DNA from 3 places in the Mesorhizobium sp. M0761 genome. Region 2 is predicted to be linked to each of the others. Evidence: predicted binding sites of a transcription regulator. Region 2 holds the regulator's gene; each other region holds the start of a gene.
What was found. Region 2 encodes HrcA, which represses chaperone genes, less so after heat shock. Its sites were predicted from a motif close to GTTAGCACTCNCNNNNNGNGAGTGCTAAC; they were not measured.
Positions count from the first base shown of each region.

Region 1: a site for HrcA is predicted at 1,203-1,231, ahead of NKI32_RS21920 (co-chaperone GroES). Genes of this name have one in related genera too.
Region 3: a site for HrcA is predicted at 970-998, ahead of groES (co-chaperone GroES). Genes of this name have one in related genera too.

Region 1 covers NZ_JAMYPF010000014.1:101,021-105,694, reverse strand. The annotation lists gene groL (chaperonin GroEL) at 1-723, opposite strand, end outside; gene NKI32_RS21920 (co-chaperone GroES) at 788-1,150, opposite strand; gene NKI32_RS21915 (hypothetical protein) at 1,397-1,660, shown strand; gene NKI32_RS21910 (DUF1488 family protein) at 1,657-1,923, shown strand; gene NKI32_RS21905 (hypothetical protein) at 1,966-2,157, opposite strand; gene NKI32_RS21900 (hypothetical protein) at 2,165-2,374, opposite strand; gene NKI32_RS21895 (DUF3168 domain-containing protein) at 2,592-2,999, shown strand; gene NKI32_RS21890 (ester cyclase) at 3,006-3,392, opposite strand; gene NKI32_RS21885 (hypothetical protein) at 3,672-3,932, shown strand; gene NKI32_RS21880 (response regulator transcription factor) at 4,015-4,674, shown strand, end outside; gene NKI32_RS21875 (ATP-binding protein) at 4,664-4,674, shown strand, end outside.
Region 2 covers NZ_JAMYPF010000002.1:39,991-44,664, reverse strand. The annotation lists gene NKI32_RS03020 (hypothetical protein) at 1-513, shown strand, start outside; gene NKI32_RS03015 (PQQ-dependent sugar dehydrogenase) at 538-1,887, opposite strand; gene NKI32_RS03010 (hypothetical protein) at 1,997-2,197, opposite strand; gene hrcA (heat-inducible transcriptional repressor HrcA) at 2,234-3,319, opposite strand; gene rph (ribonuclease PH) at 3,476-4,192, shown strand; gene NKI32_RS02995 (VOC family protein) at 4,379-4,674, shown strand, end outside.
Region 3 covers NZ_JAMYPF010000026.1:57,964-62,637, forward strand. The annotation lists gene bioZ (3-oxopimeloyl-[acyl-carrier-protein] synthase BioZ) at 1-620, shown strand, start outside; gene groES (co-chaperone GroES) at 1,051-1,347, shown strand; gene groL (chaperonin GroEL) at 1,411-3,075, shown strand; gene NKI32_RS31645 (hypothetical protein) at 3,714-3,986, opposite strand; partial or broken gene NKI32_RS28945 (IS6 family transposase) at 4,197-4,674, opposite strand, start outside.

The DNA of each region.
Region 1 (4,674 bases), on a different contig from region 2:
CACCACTGCTTCGAGGATCGGCAGCATCGCCTGCAGATTGCCGAGCTTCTTCTCGTGGATGAGCACGTAAGGCTCTTCCAGTTCGACGCGCATCTTGTCGGCATTGGTGACGAAATAGGGTGAGAGATAGCCGCGGTCGAACTGCATGCCTTCGACGACGTCGAGTTCGGTGTCGGCGGTCTTGGCCTCCTCGACGGTGATGACGCCGTCATTGCCGACCTTGTCCATCGCCTTGGCGATCATGGCGCCGACGCTGGCATCGCCATTGGCGGCGATGGTGCCGACCTGCGCGATCTCGGCCGACGACTTGACCTTCTTGGCCTTCGCCTTGATGTCCTTGACCACGGCGGCGACAGCCTGGTCGATGCCACGCTTGAGGTCCATCGGGTTCATGCCCGCGGCAACCAGCTTGGCGCCTTCGCGCAGGATCGATGCGGCCAGCACCGTGGCGGTGGTGGTGCCGTCACCGGCGAGGTCGTTGGTCTTCGAAGCCACTTCGCGCACCATCTGCGCGCCCATGTTCTCGAACTTGTCAGCAAGCTCGATTTCCTTGGCCACCGTCACACCGTCCTTGGTGATGCGCGGCGCGCCATAGGCCTTGTCGATGATGACGTTGCGGCCCTTGGGGCCGAGCGTGACCTTCACCGCATTGGTGAGGATCTCGACGCCGCGCAGCATGCGGTCGCGCGCGTCGGTGGCGAATTTGATTTCCTTGGCAGACATTTTTTTCAATCCCGTTGGTGTGGTGAAGCAAGCGGCTCGCCGGAGCCTGGCAAAGCCAGGCCGGTCAGGCAGCCTTCTTGGCTTTGACGCTCTTCTCGGTGACGACCGTCCCGCTCTTGCCGATAGCGGCCGTCTCGCTCTTGTCGATGACGCCCATAATGTCGGCTTCCTTCATGATCAGCAGGTCCTCGCCGTCGATCTTGACCTCGGTGCCCGACCATTTGCCGAACAGGATGAAGTCGCCGGCCTTGACGTCGAGCGGAACAAGCGCGCCGTTTTCGTCGCGTGCGCCCGGCCCAACGGCGATGACTTCGCCTTCCTGCGGCTTTTCCTTGGCATTGTCGGGAATGATGATGCCGCCCTTGGATTTGACATCGCCTTCGGCGCGCCGGATGACGACGCGGTCGTGGAGTGGCCGAAACTTCATGAGAACTTCTTTCTGGGGCCGGCATAGGCGACCGCGCCGTTCTTATAGGCGTGTTGGCACTCGATAGATAGGAGTGCCAAAAATTATTCGTGGCCAAAATTAAATATTAAAAAGTATTATGATGTCTGCCGGGTTCGAAACGTCGCGAGGCGCCTAGATATTTCGAAAAATTGAATTTCGAGGCCAAAGCGACTATTTATATCGTAAGTTCGATTTCACAATTTCAGGCACGAGGAGATTTATGCGATGGCCGAAGGCAATCAGAGCATCATGGAAAAAGCTGAAGCCCGCTTCATGGACAAGCAGAAGAAGACGGCCGAGCGCAACAAGGCAACCTCCGACTACATGTCCGAAGCGAGGGCCAGGGAGATCAAGACGGCAAGGCTCAGGGAATTGCGCCTGGCCAAGGAAGAGGCCGACCGCGTCGCGGAAGCCTTGAACCCGACACCGAAGAAGAAGCGGGCTACCGTCAAGAAAGCCGCCGCCGCGCCGAAGGGGGGCACGTCATGAGCCTGACATTCCCCAATCCAAGCCGCTTCTATGACGAGGCCGGCAAGCGCATCCGCTTTGTCGGCCATGACGGCATGTTCCAGATTTCCTTCTCCGTCGCAGCCGATGCCCTCTCGAAGGTGCCATCAGGGACGGCGACCGCGGAAGCCACCTATCTGGCGGCCTTCGACACCGCGTCCAGCTCCATCCATGACATTGCCAGCAAGGCCTACGCCCGCACCCGCAAGAGCATTTATGTGCTCACAGCCGCGGATTTCGGCTAGCGCGCGTTCGTCTTGCATCAGGGCGGCTGAGATCAGCGTGCGTCAGGACTTGCGGTCGGCTTTTGCCCGCCGCTTGACGTCCCGGCTGTTCAGGCGGTCGGCCATCGCTTCCGCATCCCGCAAATTCATGGCCACCATTACCTGTTGCTTAAGCTCGACAGGCTGGCCGGTGAAGATGTCGAAGATAGTCCAGCTCTCGGGCTCGTCCATGCGCAACGCGTAGCGGTTTGCCATATCGGCATCAGGCCCTTGACATGAAAAATGCCGCCGCCAGGATCAGGATTGTCCAGGCCACCACCGACAGCTTCAAGGCCAGGCCGCCATGCATTGAAAGTATCTCGCGCATGCGCAGGGCCACGGTGCTCTTCGACAGGGCGGGTGCTGCCGCAATCGCGACCGGGGGCTTGACGCCGAGCTTTCCAAAAGCCGGCAGCAGCGGTGGCGTTCGCATGAAATGACCTCGAATTGCCGGAGAAAACAGGGCTCCTCATAACACCCTTCTTGAAACTCCCCGCATGCCAAATAGAACCCGGTCCGTGAAAGGGCCATGCCGCCCGATTCGCCGCCTTCCATCAGGCGGATCGTCATCTGGCGAAATCCGTGCAACGCGGTTAGGTTGCGCGCGAAACTGAGGTTGTTCAAAGCGTGACAGGCGAACGGAGACGACGATGACGGCGCCCGGCGATTTGCTGCAAGCCTTGTTCATGAGATTGAAGAGCGATGCCTCGCTGACGGCGCTGCTCGGCGGCGCCGGGTTGCGCGAGCAGGCGGCCGACAGTGCCGCCTTCCCTTATGTGACCTATGGCAGGACCAGCGCATTCGATCTGGACACCGGCGCCGACAATGATGACGACCAGCTCATCACGCTGCATGTCTGGTCGAAGGCGCAAGGCGAGGCCGAGACGCGTCTGATCATGGACAGCATCCGGGCGCGCCTTGACGGCGCCGCTTTCGCCACCGGCTCGCGCGACCAGACCCGCCTGTCCCTGGAGTTCGCCGAGGCCCGCTACGACGAGGACCTGGCGCTCTACCACGGGGTGCTGCGGATACGCGCTCTCACCGAGCAAAGTGATTGAAGCAACCTAGATTTGCGCCTGAATCTCGGCCTTGTCGATGACTGACCACACCTCGCGGATGCGACCCTCTCCGAATTCGTAGAAAACATTCTCAGCGAACGACACGCGCTTGCCGTTCACCGGCAGGCCGAACAGCACGCCCTTGGGATGACAGTCGAAATGCAGGCGCGCCGCCACGCGCGGCGGCTGGCAGACCAGCAGTTCGATGTTGAAGCGGAGGTCGGGAATCGCCTCGAAATCGCCTTCGAGCATACGGCGATAACCCGACAGGCCGAGCATTTCGCCATTGTGCTGCACCTCGTCGCCGACAAAGTCTCCAAGTTTCGCCCAGTCCTGGGCATTCAGGCAAGCGATATAGCCCCGGTAAAGGTCGGCAAGGTCTTTATCCGTCATGGCGCCCTCCGATGATTTGGCGTTTCCCGCGCTATTTAGGGCGGCCTTCAGAATGGTCTCGCCTTGACCTGTTCCCAATCTGGCTGCGAATTGAGAACCTGCGCGCAAAAACCATAGCCGCGCAGCCGGTTTTCCGGTTATGAATCCATTGCCCGGTCTGAGGGACTGGGCGGTAGGATCGCATTCATTCGTTGCGCGCGCAGGGGGTATTGCGGGGATGGATTTTCACCCGTTCACCGTTCATTTCACGTTCAGCACAGTTGCGTTACAACGCCGACCATGAAAACGCTTCGCTCTCATGTCAGAACCGCGATACTGGCGCTCACAGCGGCCGGCCTGTTGGCGTCGCAAGCGACGCCGGCAGCCGCGGCGGATTGCTACGCGATCGGCCAGCAGGTTGCCGAGCAGAATGGCGGCACGCTGGCCAAGGCTTCGCAGACGACGCGTGGCGGCCAGGAGGTCTGCGTCATCGTCGTGCTTGTGCCGGGCAAGGACGGCCAGCGTCCGCGCCGTTCCGAGATCGTCGTCCCGGCGAACTGATCCAATCTTCCCTCTTGCAGGGCTCGTTTCCCAGACCACCGGAATCGGCCTATAGCTGACACATCAACAGGCCTGACCGATCATGCGCGTACTCGTCGTAGAAGATGACAAGGATCTCAACCGGCAGCTGGCCGACGCGCTGGTCGATGCCGGCTATGTCGTCGACCGCTCCTATGACGGCGAGGAGGGGCATTTCCTCGGCGACACGGAGCCCTACGATGCCGTCGTGCTCGACATCGGCCTGCCGCAGATGGACGGCATCAGCGTCGTCGAGCGCTGGCGCCGCAACGGCCGCAAGATGCCGGTGCTGATCCTGACAGCGCGCGACCGCTGGAGCGACAAGGTGTCGGGCATCGATGCCGGCGCCGACGACTATGTCACCAAGCCGTTCCACATCGAGGAGGTGCTGGCCAGGGTGAGGGCGCTGATCCGCCGCGCCGCCGGCCATGCCTCGTCCGAGCTCACTTGCGGGCCGCTGCGCCTCGACACCAAGGCCTCCAAGGCCGATGTCAACGGCGTGCCGCTGAAGCTGACCTCGCATGAGTTCCGCCTGCTGGCCTATCTGATGCACCATATGGGCGAGGTGGTGTCGCGCACCGAGCTGGTCGAGCATCTTTACGACCAGGATTTCGACCGCGATTCCAACACCATCGAGGTCTTTGTCGGCCGGCTGCGCAAGAAGATGGGCATCGACATGATCGAAACCGTGCGCGGCATGGGCTATCGCATGCGTGAGCCGGAG
Region 2 (4,674 bases):
CTCAACTTGGAAGCGTCGTTCCAGCTGCAATGGTTGGATTATGTCGATACCGCCGAGATTGCCGAGGATGGCCCGCCACGCATCATCGACAAGTCCAATTATCCCTATCCCTGGGGCGCCAATGTGATGGTGTTCGAGCACTGGCTCGGGCTTGGCCGCAAGGCGCCGCTCAAACTCATCGACCCGAACCGCGCATCGCGCCGCGAATACTGGATGATCAATGGCAATGCGGCCCGGCGCATGGTGCAGGACCTCTATCGCTTCCACATCAACCAACTGGGCGTCGCCAACGACACCATCAGCAGTGTTTACGTGCCGAAGCTCAATGCCGGCCACGTCACGGTGACGCTTTACGAGCACGATTTCAGCGACAGCCGCTTCGCGCAAGGGGCGAAGAAGTCCTTCGGCTCGGTCGGGCTCTTCAATCTCAGGGATACCGGTTTCGATGACCGCGTCTCATCGGCCGAGGTGATCCATACCTATCCCAAGGTGATCCATCGGGACGTGCATTAGGGCCGGATTGCGCTGTTCGCCGGCTCAGGATGGGCCATCGACATGGGTGATGCGCCAGATGGTGCCGTTGCCATCCTCGGTGACGATAAGCGCGCCGTCCCTGGCCACCGCGACGCCGACCGGCCGGCCCCAGACGGCGTCGTCGGAGAGGACGAAGCCGGTGATGAAATCCTGGTACTCGCCGGTCGGCTTGCCGTCGCTGAATCTCAGCCGCACCACCTTGTAGCCGGTCCTCATACCACGGTTCCAGGAGCCGTGCAGGGCGACGAAGGCGTCACCCTTGTACTCTGCCGGGAAATTGCCGCCGTCATAGAAGGCGATGTTGAGCGGCGCCGAATGCGCCTGCATCAGCACGTCGGGCACGGTGACCGAGCCGGCGAGGTCTGGGCGCGCGCCCTCGTGACGCGGGTCCTCGTTGGCGCCGATATAATACCAGGGCCAGCCATAGAAGGCGCCGTCCTTGACTGAGGTGGCATATTCGAACGGCACATCGTCGCCGAGACCGTCGCGCTCGTTGACGACACACCACAGCGCGCCGGTGGCCGGCTGCACGGTCATGCCCGAGCAATTGCGCAGGCCGGTAGCGAGGATGCGGCCATTCTTGCCGTCGGGGCCGAAGGCCAGCACGTCGGCACGGCCATCCTCGGAACCCCAGGTGGCGCCGAGTGGCTGTGATTTTGCCCAGGCGTCAAGGCCGCCCTTCGGTGCCTTCTGCATGCCCTCCGCGACGTTCGATCCGGAGCCGACCGAGAGATACAGCGTCTTCCCGTCCGGCGAGAAGGCGATATCGCGGGTCCAGTGGCCGCCGGTAGGGATGTCGGAGACAATCGTCTCCGGTTCGCCGGAGGCTTTAAGGTCGCCGTCGCGATAGGCGTAGCGGACCACGCTGTCGTTGTTCGCGACATAGACCCATTGCGGCTTGTCGCCAGGCGGGTAGAAGGCGATGCCATAGGGCTGGTTGAGATTGTCGGCAAAAATGCCCTCTTCGGCCGGCTTCGCGCTACCCTTGGCCAGCCGATAGACGCGGATCTGGTTGGCGTCACTGTCGGCGACGAACAGGTCGCCGTTCGGCGCCACGCGCACGACCCGCGGATTGGAAATGCCGGAAGCAACCAGTTCGGCCGAAAACCCAGGCAGCAGGACGGGCTTCGCGCCCTCGGGTCGATCGCCAAGGCCGGCGCTGTTGGAGGCGGATCCGGTGATGTTGGGCTTTTGCAGATCATCCGGCTTGATCAGCCGGCGCACACCTGGCTTGTCGGCCGTCCAGTCGCCGAAAGCGTCTTTGCCGGTCAGCAGCGGTTGATCGGCCTCCTGGGCGAAGGCGCTGGTGGCCAGAAGCAGGGCAAGCCCTGCCAAGCCGGCAATCCGGATCATGCTGTTCTCCTCGAACTCGCGCCGGTCGGCGCGTCATGCACAAGGGAGATATTGTGCGGCCGCCGCAAAAGAGAAGCGTGCGCGCGCGCAGATTCGACGAGAGAACCGCTCAACTTTCCTCTTCGACGTCGAGATCGTCGTCGAGACGCTTTTCCAATGCGACGAGATCTTCCGGCAGCGGCAAGCCCATGGCGCGCATTTCGCGCAGTTTTTCGCGCAGCTGCTCCTGGATTTCGTGCTCGTCCTCCGGCTGGTTGACCATTTCTTCGAGCAGCATGCTGATCTGGGCCTTGAACGATTCAAGCGCCATTCTGCGCCCTCCTTTACGGTGATCCCGGCTTCGGAATTATCTTAACATCCGGGTAATCAATTGGGCCGTGTAGTCGACCATCGGCACGATGCGGGCATAATTCAGCCTGGTCGGGCCGATGACACCGAGCGCGCCGACGACGCGGGCGTCCTTGTCGCGGTAGGGCGCCACGACCAGCGACGAGCCGGACAGCGAAAACAGCTTGTTTTCAGAGCCGATGAAGATCCGCACGCCGGGGCCGTCCTCGGCGAGGTCGAGCAGCTGGATCAGCCCGTCCTGCGTCTCCAGATCCTCGAACAGGTGGCGCAGCAATTCGATATCGGCCTGGGCGGTGACGTTTTCGAGCAAATTGGCGCGGCCGCGCACGATAAGGCGCGCCGGCAGGCCGCTATCGGCGCCGGCCCACACCGCCAGGCCTTTCTCGACCAGGTCCTGCGACAGCGTGTCCAGCGCTGCCCGGGTCTCGTCCTTGATGCGGGCGATCTCGATGCGCGCCTCGGCGAGCGTGCGGCCCCTGATATGGGCGTTGAGGAAGTTGGAGGCCTCGTGCAGCTGCGAGACGGTGATGCCGGCCGGCAGGTCGACGACGCGGTTCTCGACATCGCCATTCTGCGACACCATCACCGCCAGCGCCTTGGTCGGCTCGAGCTGGATGAACTCGATGTGCTTCAGCGCCACCTCGTTCTTGGTGGCGAGCACCAGGCCGGCGCCGCGCGACATGCCCGACAGCATCTGGCTGGCCTCGGTCAGCATGTGTTCCAGCGTCGCGCCCGAGCCGGAGGCGCGCACCTGCGCCTCGATGACCCGGCGTTCCTCGTCGGAGAGATCGCCAAGCTCCATGAAGGCATCGACGAAGAAGCGCAGGCCGGTCTGGGTCGGCAGGCGCCCGGCCGAGATGTGCGGGGCATAGATCAGGCCGAGATGTTCGAGGTCGCTCATCACATTGCGGATGGTGGCCGGCGACAGCGACGACGGCAGGATGCGCGACAGGCTGCGCGATCCCACAGGCTCACCGTCCTTCAAATAGGATTCGACGATGCGCCTAAAAATGTCGCGCGAACGCATGTCGAGCGATTGCAGCGCGGGCGCCAGCAGACTGGGTTCGGTGACTGCCTTGGTCATTCGAGCCAAAAACCTCCGGCTCAAGGATATAGACTTCCATCGCCCCCGCGCAACCCGGCGTCTGTGCCAGATCGCCCGGCCTTTTCCTTTGCGCCATGGGCTGCATGCGTCTACAAGCCGCCGACGCAACCCTAAAAAGAACAGAAAGAGGCCTCGATGCGCCCTTCCAAACGCCAAGCCGACGAAATGCGCGCCATCTCCTTCGAGCGCGGCGTGTCCAAACACGCCGAAGGCTCGTGCCTGGTGAAATTCGGCGACACGCATGTGTTGTGCACGGCAAGCCTGGAGGAAAAGGTGCCAGGCTGGATGCGCAATTCCGGCAAGGGCTGGGTGACGGGGGAATACGGCATGCTGCCGCGTTCGACCGGCGAGCGCATGCGCCGTGAAGCCTCGGCCGGCAAGCAAGGCGGCCGCACGCTGGAAATCCAGCGGCTGATCGGCCGCTCCTTGCGCGCCGTTGTCGACCTGCAGGCGCTGGGCGAACAGCAGATCACCGTCGACTGCGACGTCATCCAGGCCGATGGCGGCACCCGCACGGCCTCGATCACCGGCGGCTGGGTGGCGCTCTACGATTGCCTGCGCTGGATGGAAGCGCGGCAGATGGCCAGTGTTGCCAAGGTGCTGAAGGACCATGTCGCGGCAATTTCCTGCGGCATCCATGACGGCCAGCCGGTCATCGACCTCGACTATATCGAGGATTCATCTGCCGGCACCGACGCCAATTTCGTCATGACCGGCAAGGGCGGCATCGTCGAGATCCAGGGCACCGCCGAGGGCGAGCCTTTCTCGGAAGGGCAGTTCGCGGAGCTGATGGGCCTTGCCAAGAAGGGCATTCAGCGGCTGGTGAGCTTGCAGCAGATGGCTGTGGCCTGACTTTACTGCGATGACGTGGGCGATCCTTCACACCCCCCTCTGGCCTGCCGGCCATCTCCCCCGCAAGGGGGGAGATCAGAGGTCGCTACCGTTTTCGCCAACCATCAACGTTGAGACGCCGCCAGCGGAACTGCCAATCTCCCCCCTTGCGGGGGAGATGCCCGGCAGGGCAGAGGGGGGCGCCTCGTGACGCCCTCCGCTATTCTTGAGTCAGCGCTTTACGTCACGGATCTCGCCGCTGCCGAAGCCTTCTACTCCAATGTCCTCGGCCTCCCTCTCCTCGGCAAGGTCGACGGCCGCCATCTCTTCTTCCGCTGCGGCCCGGGCGTACTGCTCATCTTCAACGCCGAAGCCACCAAAATCCCGCCGGCGCCGGATGCGCGGCTGAAAGTGCCGCCGCATGGCACGGTCGGGCAGGGCCATCTCTGCTTTGCCGCAAGTGCGGATGAACTCGCGCGCTGGAAGGCGCAGCTTGAGGCGAA
Region 3 (4,674 bases), on a different contig from region 2:
TGTTTGCGGACGGGTTCACCCGCCTGCATGGCAAACCAGCGCTGGTCATCGCCGCCAACATCCTCAGCCGCCGCATCAATCCAGCCGAGCGCGCGAGCTCAGTCTTGTTCGCCGATGCCGCCGGCGCCTTGGTGATCGGTCAGTGCGATGATGCTGATCGGGGCATTCTCGGTGCCTCGGTGGCTTCGGACGGCTCGCGCTACGGGCTGATCCAGATTCCCGCAGGAGGAAGCAACACGCCGTTCCATGGCGACCTCGACCTCGGGCAGACCCGGATGACGATGACCGACGGGCCCGAAGTGTTCGCAAAGGCCGTCGAGATGATGACCGATTGCTCGACAACCGCGCTAGCCACTGCGGGAGTGCGGCCACACAATGTCGGCCGGTTTGTGCCGCATCAGGCCAATACTCGGATTTTCGGCGCGGTCGGAAGAAACCTCGGCATTGCGGACCAAGCAATTGTCAAGACGATTGCCGAATACGGCAACTCTTCGGCCGCGACGGTCCCGCTGTCGCTCTCGCTCGCCAACCAGATGAAGCCATTCCAGCCAGGAGAGAAAATCCTTCTGGCGGCGGCGGGTGCGGGTCTCAGCGGCGGCGCTCTCGTGGTTGGAATCTAGCCGGCCGGCTCACGCGCGCAGGATTGGTCATGAATGGCAATAGGAGCAACAGAACCAATGCCAAAATGGCCTTCTGAAGCTCGACATGACCAAGCTGAGGCAGCACGACCCGTGCGAGCCTCTGGATGAGTTCAAATGCAACACCCATTGCACCAATCGTACCATCTGAATAAAGCTCAATTACAAAGGGTGAGCCGCCCCATATATGTCGGATACCCGACATTGTTCACATAAAAGGCTCGATGCTTACACGCTCTTTGCTGGCTGCTCTTTGCTGTCTTCTCTTTTCTCTTTGCTCTTTGCTCTTCCGTCTTGACTAGCAGGAGCCTGCGGCTTATCTCATTGCCGCGTTAGCACTCGCTTCGGCTGAGTGCTAGGCATGCTCCGGCAACGGAGCACCGTTCAACATCCGCACCAAGGAAATCCAAAAATGGCAAAGTCGAATTTCCGGCCGCTGCATGACCGCGTGGTCGTACGCCGGGTCGAATCCGAATCCAAGACCGCCGGCGGGATCATCATCCCGGATACGGCGAAGGAAAAGCCGCAGGAAGGCGAGATCATCGCCGTCGGCTCCGGCGCTCGCGACGAAGCCGGCAAGCTGGTCCCGCTGGACGTCAAGGCCGGCGACCGCATCCTGTTCGGCAAGTGGTCGGGCACCGAAGTCAAGCTCAATGGCGAAGACCTTCTGATCATGAAGGAATCCGACATTATGGGCATCATCGGCTGATTATCGGCCTCACCGTCAACTGAATTTCGGGCTTGATCGCAAGCCCCTGCCAGGAGCTAAAAAATGGCTGCCAAAGACGTAAAATTCTCCCGCGATGCCCGTGAGCGCATGCTTCACGGCATCAACATCCTCGCCGATGCGGTGAAGGTGACCCTCGGCCCCAAGGGCCGCAACGTCGTCATCGACAAGTCGTTCGGCGCACCGCGCATCACCAAGGACGGCGTCACCGTCGCCAAGGAAATCGAACTTTCCGACAAGTTCGAAAACATGGGCGCGCAGATGATCCGCGAAGTTGCTTCGAAGACCAACGACATCGCCGGTGATGGCACCACGACCGCGACCGTCCTGGCGCAGTCGATCGTCCAGGAAGGTAACAAGGCGGTTGCCGCCGGCATGAACCCGATGGACCTGAAGCGCGGCATCGATCTGGCCGTGATCGAAGTCGTCGCGGCTCTCGGCAACGCTGCCAAGAAGATCAAGACCTCCGAGGAAGTTGCCCAGGTCGGCACGATCGCCGGCAATGGCGACGAGTCGGTCGGCAAGATGATCGCCGAAGCGATGCAGAAGGTCGGCAACGAAGGCGTCATCACGGTTGAGGAAGCCAAGACCGCCGAGACCGAGCTGGAAGTCGTCGAAGGCATGCAGTTCGACCGCGGCTATCTCTCGCCCTACTTCGTCACCAACGCCGACAAGATGGTTGCCGAGCTCGAGGACGTCTACATCCTCCTGCACGAGAAGAAGCTCTCCAACCTCCAGGCCATGCTGCCGGTTCTCGAAGCCGTCGTGCAGACCTCCAAGCCGCTGCTCATCATCTCGGAAGACGTCGAAGGCGAGGCTCTGGCCACGCTGGTCGTCAACAAGCTGCGCGGTGGCCTGAAGATCGCCGCCGTCAAGGCGCCGGGCTTCGGTGATCGCCGAAAGGCCATGCTGGAAGACATCGCCATCCTCACCGGTGGCCAGGTCATTTCGGAAGACCTCGGCATCAAGCTCGAGAATGTCGGCCTCAACATGCTCGGCCGCGCCAAGAAGGTGTCGATCTCCAAGGAGAACACCACCATTGTCGACGGCGCCGGCAAGAAGGACGAGATCCAGGGCCGCGTTGCCCAGATCAAGCAGCAGATCGAAGAGACCACGTCGGACTACGACAAGGAGAAGCTGCAGGAACGTCTCGCCAAGCTCGCGGGCGGCGTCGCGGTGATCCGCGTCGGCGGCGCGACGGAAGTCGAAGTCAAGGAAAAGAAGGACCGCGTCGACGACGCCCTCAACGCGACCCGCGCGGCCGTGGAAGAAGGCATCGTTGCAGGCGGCGGCGTCGCACTGCTGCGCGCTTCGGCCAACATCAAGGTCACCGGCGTCAATGCCGACCAGGCTGCCGGCATCAACATCGTTCGTCGTGCACTGCAGGCTCCGGCCCGTCAGATCGCTTCGAACGCAGGTGCTGAAGCTTCGATCGTTGCCGGCAAGATCCTCGACAACAAGGGCGCGACCTACGGCTACAACGCCCAGACCGGCGAGTATGGCGACATGATCGCCATGGGCATCGTCGACCCGGTCAAGGTCGTGCGCACAGCTCTCCAGGACGCGGCCTCAGTCGCCGGCCTGCTCGTCACCACCGAAGCCATGATCGCGGAGGCTCCGAAGAAGGAGTCGGCTGGCGGCGGCATGCCTGGCGGCATGGGCGGCGGCGGTATGGGCGGCATGGGCGGGATGGGCGGTATGGATTTTTAATCCAGCCCCTATCAACTTACAGCGGACAGGGCGGCAGCAATGCCGCCCTTTCCTTGTGTGCCGAACATGATCGACACCTTGCAGTGCGTCCCGAGGATCTCGTTCAAGCCTCACCGCATGGTCGAGAATTAGGATCTTGTCCGATCGAGCAATTCGCGGGCTCAACCTGGTCAAACCGGCGCCCCCTACGAACTGCCCGATCCTTGAGGATTCCGCTGCGCGACAATCACGATGATTCATTCAGTTGGTAGCTATAGGCGGTGAATCATGAGGGGCATTGAGGAGCGTGGCAAGGCGCCCATCTCGGCATTTAACTCCATCGAGCGTGATATCAGGGACAATTCTCTCATCGGAACGGCAGCTGGCGTTGTAGAACCCGGTGAATCATCCTGTTCTATAGTGGAGCAGACGCGCTCTGAGCCTCAAGATCAAGCGTTTCCTCCTCTGAGTATCCTTGATCTGCCGCTGGACATTCTCGTTGATATTGCTGAGCGGCTCAGCCCGATGGATCTGCTGAGGATTTCGGTACACAAATCAAGAGCTGCGTGTCGCCGCGATGATAGTCGCAACGTCTCAAGAAAGGCGGATTCAGGTTCAGGCCATCTGTGGCAGCCTTGCAACGGGGCTCCAGCGGCGTCTCATCCTCCTCGCCGAAGGGCTTGAGCCCAGGTCTCAGACCATTGCCCTGGAGGGCCTCGGAGCAGGCGTGGGTGGCGGACATAGCAGCCTGTCGCATACCTATGAATACGGCTGAAGCAGACCGATGGCTGCGCGTCGAAGCCGGAGCCGTCGAGTTCGCGGACAAACGTGAACTGCGCGATCTTGCTGAGCGTGTCGAGCAGGTCGCGGATCGCCGTCAACTTCAGCCGATCCAGGATTGCGATCAGCAGGTCATGATCTAGGGTCGTCATCACCAGCTCCCTCCGGCCACCGCTTCGTACTCGGCGAGTGGCCGCAGCAAGGTGGCCGGGGGTGATCTTGATGCGCTCGGCGCGCACCGGCCCTTCGAAGCCGGCAACGCCGACAAAAGGCTCTGTCGCAAACCTGGAAATGGGGTTGTGAACGGCCATTTCGGCCTGTCCGTTAGGCAGCCGGATATCGAAACAGCGATCGACAGACTTGTAGGCATACCTCGCCTGTCGCTTGCCCATCATGTGGATCATCTCGATGCCGGAGATGATAACCACGTCGTTCGCATGCGACTTGAAGCCGAGCATTGATCGAATGCGGCGCTTGATACGCCGGTGATCCTGTTCGATCCGATTGTTGAGATGCCGGCTATTGCGGATGCGGATCGGCTTCAGCGGTCGCCGCGATCGCTGCCGCAGCCGGCTTTCAGCGTCGCAGGAAAGGATTGCTTCGTAATTGGTCTGGCTGCCTCGATGACGATGCGCTCCGGCCGGCCATGGCGCGTCAGCGCCTTGCGGAGGAAGCGTTGGGCCGCCACCAGGTCACGGTTTCGCTAAAGAAGAACTCGACCGTGTCGCCGAGGATGTCGATAGCGCGGTAGAGATACATCCATGGCCGCGGACCTTGATGTACGTCTCGTCCATATGCCACTTGCTGCCGACCACACGCTTGCGCCGGTTGAAGCGCTCC